4 regions of the Vibrio sp. PNB23_22_6 genome follow, and region 1 is predicted to be linked to each of the others. Evidence: predicted binding sites of a transcription regulator. Region 1 holds the regulator's gene; each other region holds the start of a gene.

Region 1 (3,194 bases):
GACCGTCGCAAGTAGGAACAGACCTAAAATCAGTTTTTTATTCATTGTCGTTACTCCATTTCGCAGCTTAGATAATAAGACAGAATGGAAGAAGAAAAAATTTCAAAAAAAAACCGCAGTATCAAAACTGCGGTTTTTACTCAATGTCATGCTGAATCGCGCGTTATGAAAGCGCGAACATCAACTCTTCTCTACGAGACTGAGGCACAACGCTCCAATGCGTACCGTTGATTGCCCCTTCTAACGCCCACAGCAACTCAATACTTACCGTAGAGGTATGCGTATCTTGAATTGCTTTGTAAGCATTTAAGGCACCTTCATCTTCTAGCTCTTCGACGGAATCGATGCCTGCTTTCTTTAGCATGCGTTCAGTCGCTAAGCGTAGATTAGGAAGATCTTTCAAACGGTTTGGCTTAGTGCTCGCTTGTTGCTTTTTTTCTTGCTTAGCCGTCTCTAGAGATAGCTTAGCAACATCAATCAAGCGGTCAGTCGATTCCCACAAATCATCAGAAATAGCATAGTATTTCGTCACTACGGGGAATCCACGTTTCTTGTAGACGTACGGTTTTAATCCTTGAGTCTCGAAGTCAGATGAAGTTTTTTGGTCTCCTCGAATATGAAGTTGATTGTTCACAACGAGTGCAAACATCGTTTCATCAGCGAAAAGCCCGAAGCCACCAAACATTGAGCGCGACTTGATCGTACCAAGTGCCTCAAACAGCTTCATTGAGTCTTTGAGTATCGGTTTATCCATGGTGTGTTATCTCGGTGTAATTAATATTACGCCACCAAAAATCAGGTCCGAGAGATTAGCAAATGCATGCAGACACAATGTCATTAAAGGGTAAACTCACTTAATGCATATTTGCCATCGGTAACCCCGCTACCTTTCACTATATTTAGTGGTTAAGGCCGGAGGCTTTGCGTCCCATCCTTTCGAATGGTTTGCCCTGTGCGTGACAAGAGGAGAATACTTCGTATATTGCATTAACATCACGTTCCAAACACTAAAGTGTGATCTCTATTCAACTAATGGTGCCATCTTAATGTGTCTAATTTCATATTTTGAAATGTCTACTTGCCATACAAAAGCTTGATGTAGGAAATGGGCAACAAGTTAGTTAAAACAGCAATTTATCTTAGCTTTTGATTATATAAGTAATGTGAAATGCTTAAAAAATTTCATTTTACGAAATAAAAAAAGCACTCCGAAGAGCGCTTTATAAACTTGAGGGGGAGTTAGTTCAATTTCTTAACGGTGTTACGAACCACAATCTCAGGCTGCATTTCAAAAATGCGTTTTTCGTGTTCTTTGTCTTTGATTCGCTCTAGTAAAATCTCGAACGCATTCTTACCAACACGTCTTTTTGGTTGGTGAATAGTCGTTAGAGGAGGCGAGAAGAACTCCGCAAGCTCAATATTGTCATAGCCAATCACTGAGATATCATCAGGGATTTTTATGCCATTTTGTTGTAGACGGCTCATTAAGCCTAATGCCATGGTATCGTTAAAACAGAATACCGCAGTAGGGCGTTTATCCATTGCCGTAATGTTGTCTGCAGCAAGTACTGCCGTATCACACTCGAAGTTACCTTCGAGAATTAACTCTTCGTTTACTGGTAGCTTTGCTTCAGCCATTGCACGTCGAAAACCAGAAATACGCTCTTTACATGCTGCTTTATCAAAGTGACCGCTTAGGCATGCAATATCGGTGTGACCATTGTCAATCAGGAACTTCGTTGCTAGGTAACCACCTTCTTCAGAGTTGTCGATGATCTTATCCGCCTTTGAGCTTTCTGGGCCCCAGTCCATGACAACTTTTGGTATATCAGCATGGCGATCCAGCATTTCTTGTAGCTCTTCGGTTAAATCCGAGCACATCACTAAAATGCCATCAACACGCTTTTCTGCCAGCATTCGAATATAGTCACGTTGCTTCTCATAGATACCACCAGTATTACATAGGATCAGTGTGTATCCTTGGCGGTAACAGTAGCTTTCAACACCGTCAATAACTTCAGAGAAGAATAGGTTTGTTGATTGTGTTACCAACATGCCGATAGTACGGGTTGAGTTACACTTTAAGCTGCGGGCAACAGCACTTGGCGCGTAATTTAGTTCATCAACTGCTTTCATTACTTTTTCTTGGGTTGTTTCTGCAACAAAGCGCGTTTTATTAATTACGTGCGAAACTGTTGTGGTAGAAACGCCGGCTAAGCGAGCAACGTCTTTTATAGTGGCCATAAATGATGTCCTGTATCGAGCTACTTAATACCGTAGTGAATACAACCTTACGCTTAGTATCTGCGCAAACCGAGTGTTATGAGGAAAGTAGTACTCAATAGTTCAGGCAGTGGTTGTTCCGAAATCGGTATAATAAAGGTTTGTAGCAACATTCGTTGCTGAGAGTATTATTCCTTTTAGTTACAATAAGGAATGGATCAGCAATGATGTTAATAAAACACAAAAACCGCTATATTTCAGCGGTTTACATATAAATCATATTTAATCGTTTGCGTTCACATTTTAGACTGATGCGAGCACGCTGGCAATGTTTTCAGCTGTGGTTTTGTGTATTTCAAGTCACATTTTAACTGCGAAATGAAAAGGCTTTTCTACGCCAGACTAAAACTGAACGAACAAATAAGGAGCTCTGAACTCCCCAAAATAGACGGCAATTATTCACCAAGAAGGTAATTGCTGTCCAGTTTACAAAATGCAATTAATAGTTGTGCAACGCTAACATAGAAGCCAAATTCATCGAATTGTTTACACTTGGCAGCAAATGGCGGTAACCAAGTTAACAGCTGTTGCTGAATGAAATCGTTCTGTTTGGTGAATGCTTCTTCCATATGCTTTTCTTGCTCGAGTTCGTTAGAGCGGATGATCATGTTACCCAAAAAGTCTAACTCAACGGCTAAATGGTCTGCGGGCTCTTTGAGATTTACGTCCACTTGAACACCAAAATCGGCCATCAGTTTTTCCATTTCTTCTGCTGGCTTGTCGTTTAACAGTCCAGATTTACCAATATACATCGATGCGTATGGAAGGGCGCCATGTTTTTCTGTTTTAAGGAAAAGTTCACAAAAGTCTGCGGCAAGTTCTAATTGGGCATCTTCACGATCTTGTAAGCGGTTTAAAGCGTCCACAAGCGAGTCTACGGCTGGTTTAAGGGATTTATTTTCACCTAAACC
Region 2 (3,194 bases), on a different contig from region 1:
TTTATAAAGGTACGCTATGGAATACAACACTTCAGCACTCTGTGATATCTACCTTGATCAGGTAGATGTGGTTGAACCGATGTTCAGTAATTTTGGCGGTCGCGCTTCGTTTGCCGGACAAATCACGACAATTAAGTGTTTTGAAGACAACACCTTGATCCGCGAAATGTTAGAACAAGATGGTGTTGGCCGAGTACTATTGATTGATGGTGGTGGTTCCCTACGCAAGGCCCTTATCGATGCAGAAATCGCTACGCTTGCCGAAGAAAATGAATGGGAAGGCATTGTGGTTTATGGCTGCGTTCGTGAAGTCGATGAGCTAGAAGACATGAACCTTGGTATTCAAGCGTTAGCTTCTATGCCTGTTGGTGCCACAAGCCAAGGTATTGGCGAGATTGACGTTCCGGTGAACTTTGGCGGCGTGAGCTTCTTGCCTGAAGATTACCTCTATGCAGACAATACCGGCATTATCCTTTCTCCAGAGCCTCTCAACGTTGATCTTGAGTTGGATGAGGAAGAATAACGAACCTAAAGTTCCTAGATGATAGGGCCTAGCTAGGGGCCTAGTTCCTAGGTGGAGCGTTCTGTGAGTTTGTGCATTTCATTACCTTTTGAGAAAGTGACTGGAATACTGAATACGGAGCGCTTCGCTTACGGAAACACATTCACTGAACCTAACGGCGTTATTCCGGACGCTCAAGCGAGCATCCGGAGTCTATTATTAGCGTACTATTTAGTGTCAGTATATTACCTTAGTGATATCAAACTCGGTCTGTAGATTCTGAATCACACTCGTTCCTCACGGTTCAGAATGACGGTCACTTTAGCGCGCTCTCAACCGAGAGGGTTCGTCATTCTAGCGAGCTCAAGCGAGACTAAGAATCTAACCTCAGCAAGCTCCCCAACCAAATAGAGTCATCTCACTACCGCACAATCGGATTGTAGATCCTGAATCACGTTCGTCCCTCACGGTTCAGAATGACAATATTTTTTAAACGGCATAACAACGTTTGTGTGTTATCCGTAATCCAAAAGTTTAGACCCAAGGATCCTAGGAGCTATCTCTTTTCCCTAGGCCCTTTTTTACCTAGAACCTTTCCCCCAAATACGCAAACACCCGCCGAAGCGGGTGTTTTTAATTCTGGATGATGAGAGGATTATTCCACTTCGTCCATCTTGCCAAGTAGTGCACGAATGCGCTCTTGCCACTGTGCGTGCTCTTGTTGAGCTTGCTGAGATTTCTGCTCAAGCTCTTCGCGTTGAGAACGCATTTCGTTAGCTTCAGCTTCTAGTTTCACTTTATCTTCTTTCAGCTCTTCGACTTCCATCTGAAGAAGAGTGATTGTGTCAACTGCAGTTTGAATTTTCGCTTCTAGTTGTTCTAGTACTTCAAAAGACATCTTGGCCTACCTATGTTATTCCGTGGGACGATACACGACGACTCGTCGGCACCTTACCGATAAGATTCATTCTACTCAGCGTAGCGACGATAAACACTTACTATATTCGATCTTTTGTACCATTCGGTCAAAAAATCGGCGCAATCTCACTAAACTCTGACTTTTCTGAACTTAGAAGCATTTTTGTACAGTGCATTTCACGCCAACTCGACGAAAACTCACCCAAACCTTGATCAAATTCAACTGAGTTAAAGTAAATACTCAGCAAAAAAGCAAACGTTTCCCCATTGCTGTGATAAAATCCCCGAGCAAATTTCTCTTCCCTCTTGTTACTTGGAGACATCATGAAACGCGATTTAGCAATGGCATTTTCCCGTGTTACTGAAGGCGCCGCTTTGGCTGGTTACAAATGGCTTGGCCGTGGCGACAAAAACGCAGCAGACGGTGCAGCAGTTGAAGTTATGCGTACCCTACTGAACAAAACAGACATCAGCGGTGAAATCGTTATTGGTGAAGGCGAAATCGATGATGCACCTATGCTCTACATCGGCGAGCAAGTGGGCTGTGGTGGCGACGAAGTGGATATCGCTGTAGATCCAATCGAAGGCACACGCATGACGGCGATGGGTCAATCGAACGCACTTGCTGTACTCGCGGCAGGTGAGAAAGGCAGTTTCTTAAAAGCGCCAGATATGTACATGGAAAAGTTGGTCGTTGGCCCTGGTGCGAAAGGCGTTATCGACCTAGGTAAACCACTTAAAGAAAACCTAGAGAATATCGCCAAAGCACTAAACAAGTCGCTAGACACGCTCGTCGTTATCACGCTAGCGAAGCCTCGTCACGATGAAGTGATTGCAGAGATGCAAGCAATGGGTGTGCGTGTATTCGCCGTGCCAGATGGTGATGTCGCGGCTTCTATCTTAACGTGTATGCCAGATAGTGAAGTGGACGTGATGTACTGTATTGGTGGCGCACCTGAGGGCGTGGTATCGGCCGCCGTCATTCGTGCACTAGACGGTGACATGCATGGTCGCCTACTGCCTCGCCACGAAGTGAAAGGTGACACCGAAGAGAACCGCATTTATGGTGCAGCAGAGCTAAAGCGTTGTGAAGAAATGGGCGTGCAAGCAAATGTGATTCTTAAGATGGAAGACATGGCGCGCAGCGATAACGTGGTATTCTCCGCAACCGGTATCACGAAAGGCGACCTGCTAGAAGGCATTTCTCGTCAAGGCAACATTGCAACGACAGAAACCCTGCTGATCAGAGGTCGCTGCCGTACCATTCGTCGCATTAAGTCTACACACTACCTAGACCGAAAAGACCCAGAAGTGCGCGATATTATTCTTTAAGTTTAGAGGGCTTTCTCGGCCCTAGGTGGAGCGTTCTGTGAGTTTGTGCATTTCATTACCTTTTGAGAAAGTGACTGGAATACAGAATACGGAGCGCTTCGCTTACTGAAAAGCACATCATCACCAATTGTGTCATTCCAGCGAGCCTTAGCGAGACTAGGAATCTATTATCAGCGTACTGATGAATTTCGATTTATCACCTTAGTGGTATCACTCTCTTTCAGTAGATTCTGAATCACGCTCGTTCCTCACTGTTCAGAATGACGGTCACTTTAACGCGCTCTCAACCGAGAGGATTCTTCATTCTAGCGAGCTCAAGCGAGACTAAGAATCTAACCTCAGCAAGCACCTAGCCTTCACACCCCACCTCAAGCCACAGAATCAACAGACAATAGATTCTGAATCACGCTCGTTCCTCGCTGTTCAGAATGACGACATACGT
Region 3 (3,194 bases), on a different contig from region 1:
GATGCTGCTGTTAAACGAAATTCCCAGTAAAAAATTAACCGCGACGGTAGTTTGGTGCTTCCTTAGTAATTTGAACGTCGTGTACGTGTGATTCAGCCATGCCCGCACCTGAGATACGAACAAATTCAGCTTTAGTACGCATATCTTCAATCGTTGCAGAGCCAGTAAGACCCATGCTTGAACGTAGACCACCCATTTGTTGGTGTACGATTTCTTTTAGACGACCTTTGTATGCGATACGACCTTCGATGCCTTCTGGTACTAGCTTGTCTGCTGCGTTGTCAGACTGGAAGTAACGGTCAGATGAACCTTGAGACATAGCGCCAAGAGAGCCCATGCCACGGTAAGCTTTGTATGAACGGCCGTTGTATAGGATAACTTCGCCAGGGGCTTCTTCAGTACCCGCAAACATCGAACCAACCATTACACAAGATGCACCTGCTACGATAGCTTTACAGATGTCGCCAGAGAAACGGATACCGCCGTCAGCAATAACAGGAATGCCGTATTGGTTTGCGACTTCAGCAGCGTCTGCGATTGCTGTTACTTGAGGAACACCAACGCCTGTAACGATACGAGTTGTACAGATAGAGCCAGGGCCGATGCCGACTTTTACTGCGCTTACGCCAGCTTCAATCAGTGCTAGTGCACCTGCACCCGTTGCTACATTGCCACCGATAATATCGAGATCTGGGTATGCAGTGCGAGTTTCACGGATACGATTTAGCACGCCTTCAGAGTGACCGTGTGAGGAATCGATAAGAAGAACGTCAACGCCCGCTTCAACCAATGCAGCAACACGCTCTTCGTTACCAGCACCAGCACCAACAGCGGCGCCAACACGTAGACGACCACGGCCATCTTTACAAGCGTTTGGTTTACGTTCTGCTTTATGGAAGTCTTTGGCAGTGATCATACCAGTTAGTTGGAACTCGTCGTTCACTACCAGTACTTTTTCAACACGTGCTTCATGCATTTTCTCTTGCACTTCTTCACGAGTTGCCCCTTCTTTGACTGCTGCTAGGCTTTCTTTTGGCGTCATTACGGAAGAAACTTTCTTAGAAAGATCAGTAACAAAACGAACATCACGACCAGTGATAATGCCTACAAGCTCATTGCTCTCTGTCACAACAGGGAAGCCAGCAAATCCGTGTTTTTCAGTTAGTGCGACCACATCTGCAATCGTTGCATCTGGATTAACCGTTACTGGATCAGTAACCACACCTGCTTCAAACTTCTTAACTTTACGAACTTCAGCAGCTTGCTGCTCAATAGACATGTTTTTGTGGATAAAGCCAATGCCACCCTCTTGCGCTAGCGCAATAGCTAGACGAGCTTCAGTAACAGTGTCCATAGACGCTGAAATCATTGGGATGTTTAGGGTGATGTTCTTAGTCAACTGAGTGCGAAGATCAGCTGTGTTTGGGAGAACGGTGGAGTGAGCTGGCACGAGTAGTACATCATCGAATGTCAGCGCTTCTTTGGCAATTCTTAGCATTTGCAATATCTCACAAGTAGAGGAGTAAAAAGAACAATCCAATCTCATCGTTTCGCATAATGAGGGTAACCCGTTTTAGGTAGTTGGCTACATTTGGATTAGATATTGCGAAGGGATTATACGTCCAACGCAATCGCTTGACTACAAATTTTTTAATTTTTTTCTTGCATTTACCCCCTTGCTATGTATTATATTGCCGCTAACTTCCATATTCACGTCTACGGAATTAGCTGTGTCCTCCCAGACCAATCAAAACATCTTCACGGTTTCTCGTCTCAATGCCGAAGTGCGTCTGCTGCTCGAAAACGAAATGGGGATCGTTTGGCTTGTCGGAGAGATATCTAACTTCTCAGCTCCCGTCTCTGGTCACTGGTATCTCACTCTTAAAGATTCTCGCGCTCAAGTAAAATGTGCCATGTTCCGTGGTAACAATCGTCGCGTCACTTTCAAACCTGCTAACGGCAATCAAGTGCTAGTCAAAGCGCGCCTGTCTTTGTACGAGCCGCGTGGTGACTACCAATTGGTCATCGAAAGCATGCAGCCAGAAGGTGATGGTCGCCTGCAACAAGAGTTCGAAGCGCTTAAGATGAAATTGGCGGCGGAAGGTTTGTTTGCGCAAACCAATAAGCACCCATTACCAGAGCATCCCAAACGTGTTGGTGTGATCACCTCGAAAACTGGTGCCGCACTGTACGACATCTTAGACGTATTAAAACGCCGTGACCCTTCCCTACCTGTTGTGATTTATCCAACCATGGTGCAAGGTGAAGAAGCCGCGATTCAAATTGCTCAAGCAATTGGTCGTGCCAACAGCCGTGATGAGTGTGATGTGCTGATTGTTGGTCGTGGCGGCGGCTCGTTAGAAGATCTATGGTGTTTTAACAACGAGATCCTTGCTCGTACCATTGCAGCAAGCCAGATCCCGATCATCAGTGCTGTTGGTCACGAAGTGGATGTGACGATCGCAGACTTTGTCGCTGATATGCGCGCACCAACCCCATCAGCTGCTGCTGAATTGGTAAGCCGCGACAACAGCCATAAAGATCAAGCTTTGGTGACTCGCCAGCATAAGCTCACGAGTGCGATACGTTATTACTTAGCGCAGCAAAAACAACAATCAACGCAATTGATGCACCGCCTTGAGCACCAACATCCAAGCTACCAGCTACAGCGCCAGTCTCAACAACTGGATGACTTGGATATACGCTTGCAGCGTGCAATGCAGCGATTTATTGCTTCTCATCAGCAAGCGGTAGAACGTAAACAGTATCGCCTACAACTGAACTCTCCTATTAAGCGCCTTGCTGTGCAAAAATCCAAACTTGACCGAGTGGAGCAAAAGCTCATGGACGCGATGGATCGTAAACTGCTGACCATGCGCCATAAACTGGCTATTGCAGCGGAAAAACTAGATACCGTCAGCCCACTAGCAACGCTAAAACGAGGTTATTCGATCACTCAAACCGAACAAGGTCAGGTGATTACTCAAGCCTCAGATGCAAAAACGGGCGACATACTGGTCACCCGTTTGGCTAATGGTGAACTTCGCTCGACCGTAAACTAGCGCTTTGCCCTAAATTTTCTGAAACTCAAATCGAACGCGAGATTTTGATTTAAGTTCATTGCAGCTATTGCAAAAATAATTAGCAGCACCACATGCTTGTAGCTTCTCTAGTTCCGCTTCGCAATCGGGACA
Region 4 (3,194 bases), 190 kb from region 1:
ACGTATCAGTGTTGTAGGTATCTACCGTGATGAAGAAACGCTAGAGCCAGTGCCATACTTTAACAAACTTGCTTCTAACATCGATGAGCGTATTGCTCTCGTTGTTGATCCAATGCTTGCAACGGGCGGTTCTATGATCGCAACTATCGATCTTCTAAAAGAGAAAGGGTGTCAGGCAATCAAAGTACTTGTTCTTGTAGCAGCTCCTGAAGGCATTGAAGCACTAGAAAAAGCACACCCTGACGTTGAGCTGTACACGGCGGCAATCGATGAGAAGCTAAACGACAAAGGTTACATTGTTCCTGGACTTGGTGACGCAGGTGACAAGATCTTCGGTACTAAGTAATTATTACTGAATAGAAAAAACAAAGGCTTGGTTTTCACCAAGCCTTTTTTGTATTTGTTCGTTTCGAATGGAGAGAGCACCGTTTTATGACCAATCACAGTAAGTAATCAGAGTTATCGAGTGTTATAACAAGCTAGAATGATCAGCTATTTACTGCGATTGGTATAATTACAGCGCAGACGAATTACTTCGCGTTCTCTTCTTCCATTTGAGCATTATCGACCACGTGGTTTTCACCTAGGTCGTGTGGCAATACTAGGTTAAGAATAATTGCCACGATACCACATAGACTGATGCCTTGTAGGCTGAAGTCACCGATACCAAATGCCATGCCACCGATACCGAACACAAGTGTCACTGCAACAATCACAAGGTTGCGGGACTTGTGCAGATCAACGTTGTTTTTGATCAGCGTGTTTAGACCCACGGTTGCAATAGAGCCGAACAGCAGAATCATGATGCCGCCCATTACAGGCACAGGGATCGTTTGCAGCATTGCGCCTAACTTCCCTACAAAAGCAAGCACGATTGCCGTGATCGCTGCCCACGTCATGATCGCAGGGTTGAATGCTTTGGTTAGCATTACTGCACCCGTTACTTCACTGTAAGTTGTGTTTGGTGGCGCACCAACCATAGAAGCGGCAATAGTCGCAACCCCGTCACCTGCAATTGTGCGATGCAGGCCTGGTTTCTTCAGGTAGTTTTTACCCGTTACGTTTGAGATAGCCAACATGTCGCCAACGTGCTCAACCGCTGGTGCGATAGCCACTGGGATCATGAACAAGATAGCGTTGATGTTGAACTCTGGTGCTGTGAAATTAGGCATTGCTAGCCATGCAGCTTGAGCGACAGGAGTAAAATCCACTACGCCGTACATGAGTGATACAGCGTAACCCGCTAAGATGCCGCCCACAATAGGAACCAGCTTAAGGAAGCCTTTTGCAAATACACTCAGCGTGATGGTTGTTAGGAGTGAGATGGCTGAAATCATAATGGCAGCATCACCATTCACAAGTTGAATCGCACCGTCACCAGATTTACCTACAGCCATGTTGACTGCCGTAGGCGCTAAGCCTAGGCCGATAACCATGATCACAGGGCCTACAACGACAGGTGGTAGGATTTTGTGAATAAAGCCTACACCGCGCACTTTAATCATTGCGCCAAGGCCAACGTAAACCAGACCTGCAGTCATTAAGCCGCCCATCGTCGCACCAATACCCCAAGTTTGGATACCGAACATGATTGGAGCAATAAAAGCAAAAGAAGATGCTAGAAAAATTGGAACTGAACGTTTTGTAATCAGTTGGAAAAGAAGAGTACCGACACCAGCGCCAAAAAGAGCAACGTTTGGATCAAGGCCAGTAAGAAGTGGCACTAGTACGAGAGCACCAAAAGCGACAAAGAGCATTTGAGCGCCTTGTAACGCATTATTCATAATAATTCCCTATTCAAAGATACGCAGACAAATCCGGCGAATATTAGCATTCTGCAAACGTTTGCAGTATTGCCTAGATCAAACTTTTGTATGGAGTGATAAGAAAGATGAATGTTTTGTTGCCTCAATGGGCGTCAACTTGGTCGGATCCGGATAATTCACTCCGTACTTTTCTTGCTCAGAAATTGATAGTTGCTTATCATGCGGGTTCTTGTTTAGAGGATTATGAAAACTATGCGCTATTTAGCTCTCTTACTGATAGGTTGGTTGTCCCTGCCTGCTTACGCTCTTACTCAGGTAGATGTCTACCGCGCAGAAGTCGTGATAGACAGTAATCAGAAAGATGGTGAGTCTTTAGCTCGTCAACAAGGTATGCAAGATGTAATAGTACGCGCGACAGGCACTGACGCTTCTCTTAGCAATCCAGTCATTCAGAAGGCGCTTGGTTCCAGCTCTCGCTATATTTCTCAACTTGGTTACGGTCAGGTTGACGGTCAAAACGGTCTGAAAATGCTATTTAATAGCGGGCAGATCCGTTCATTATTGACCCAAGCACAGCTGCCATTTTGGTCACCAAACCGTGCTAACATTTTGGTGTGGTTGGTCGAAGAGCAAGGCTACGATCGTGCAATTACTTGGGAGCACTCTGATTCTCAGAGTGTTGTGGCACTACGTAATGCTGCCCAAGTGCGTGGTTTACCCCTTACTATCCCAGTGGGTGACTTTGACGACGTTACGGGGGTGAATGTCTCTGATATTTGGGGTGGGTTTATTGATCCTATCCGTCAAGCGAGCGTTCGTTATCCTGCTGATGCCGTGCTAATTGTACGAGTACAAGGGGACAAGATTCGTTGGACACTTTACGATCAATCACCAGTGCAACTGTCTGAATCGCAACCCACTCCACGTAGCGGTTCTACGTCGGGCAGCGGTGCTATCGCAGCAATGGTTGGTGACATCGCAGATTACTACGCGAAGAAGAGTGCGGTGGTCGTGTCGAGCAAATCTTCAGAATCGATTGACGTGAAAGTACTTAATATTGCTTCAGCGGTGGATTTTTTCGGTTTAGAGAAAGCGTTAACTAAGCTAAATTCTGTGGCAGGCACAGAAATCAAACGTGTACAAGGTAATGAGGTGACATTGACGATCCATCTGCTTGCGTCACAACAAGCGTTTGAGCAAGAAGCATCTTCGATTTCGCAACTGATGGTATTTGAAGATCCGTTAGGTGGTTTCTATGAACAGGCTGTTCCTGTTCAGCTTCCTGTCGAGTCTGTGGAGCCAATACAATTGCCAATTGAAACGTCGGCAGATAAGGTAGCGAGTGTGGTTGAACAAGGTGCGGCTGCTGAAGACGTACAACTTTCAGTACCTGCTCAACCTATCAATATTGAGTCAGTGCCAGAACAA

What was found. Region 1 encodes PurR, which represses purine synthesis genes. Its sites were predicted from a motif close to TNANGNAAACGTTTNCNTNA; they were not measured.
Region 2: a site for PurR is predicted at 1,669-1,688, ahead of glpX (class II fructose-bisphosphatase). Genes of this name have one in related genera too.
Region 3: a site for PurR is predicted at 1,624-1,643, ahead of guaB (IMP dehydrogenase). Genes of this name have one in related genera too.
Region 4: a site for PurR is predicted at 1,834-1,853, ahead of ACVA54_RS03380 (uracil-xanthine permease family protein). Genes of this name have one in related genera too.

What each region holds. Positions count from the first base shown of each region.
Region 1 is NZ_JBNFXP010000003.1:254,983-258,176, forward strand. It holds gene ACVA54_RS04290 (TVP38/TMEM64 family protein) at 1-45, opposite strand, end outside; gene ACVA54_RS04295 (TfoX/Sxy family DNA transformation protein) at 164-754, opposite strand; cyclic di-GMP riboswitch class I at 871-960, opposite strand; gene purR (HTH-type transcriptional repressor PurR) at 1,240-2,244, opposite strand; gene torD (molecular chaperone TorD) at 2,679-3,194, opposite strand, start outside.
Region 2 is NZ_JBNFXP010000046.1:3,766-6,959, forward strand. It holds gene rraA (ribonuclease E activity regulator RraA) at 17-523, shown strand; gene zapB (cell division protein ZapB) at 1,158-1,400, opposite strand; gene glpX (class II fructose-bisphosphatase) at 1,745-2,752, shown strand.
Region 3 is NZ_JBNFXP010000021.1:15,734-18,927, forward strand. It holds gene guaB (IMP dehydrogenase) at 35-1,498, opposite strand; gene xseA (exodeoxyribonuclease VII large subunit) at 1,731-3,062, shown strand; gene ACVA54_RS15340 (zinc ribbon domain-containing protein) at 3,072-3,194, opposite strand, start outside.
Region 4 is NZ_JBNFXP010000003.1:61,172-64,365, forward strand. It holds gene upp (uracil phosphoribosyltransferase) at 1-346, shown strand, start outside; gene ACVA54_RS03380 (uracil-xanthine permease family protein) at 531-1,784, opposite strand; gene ACVA54_RS03385 (DUF2066 domain-containing protein) at 2,019-3,194, shown strand, end outside.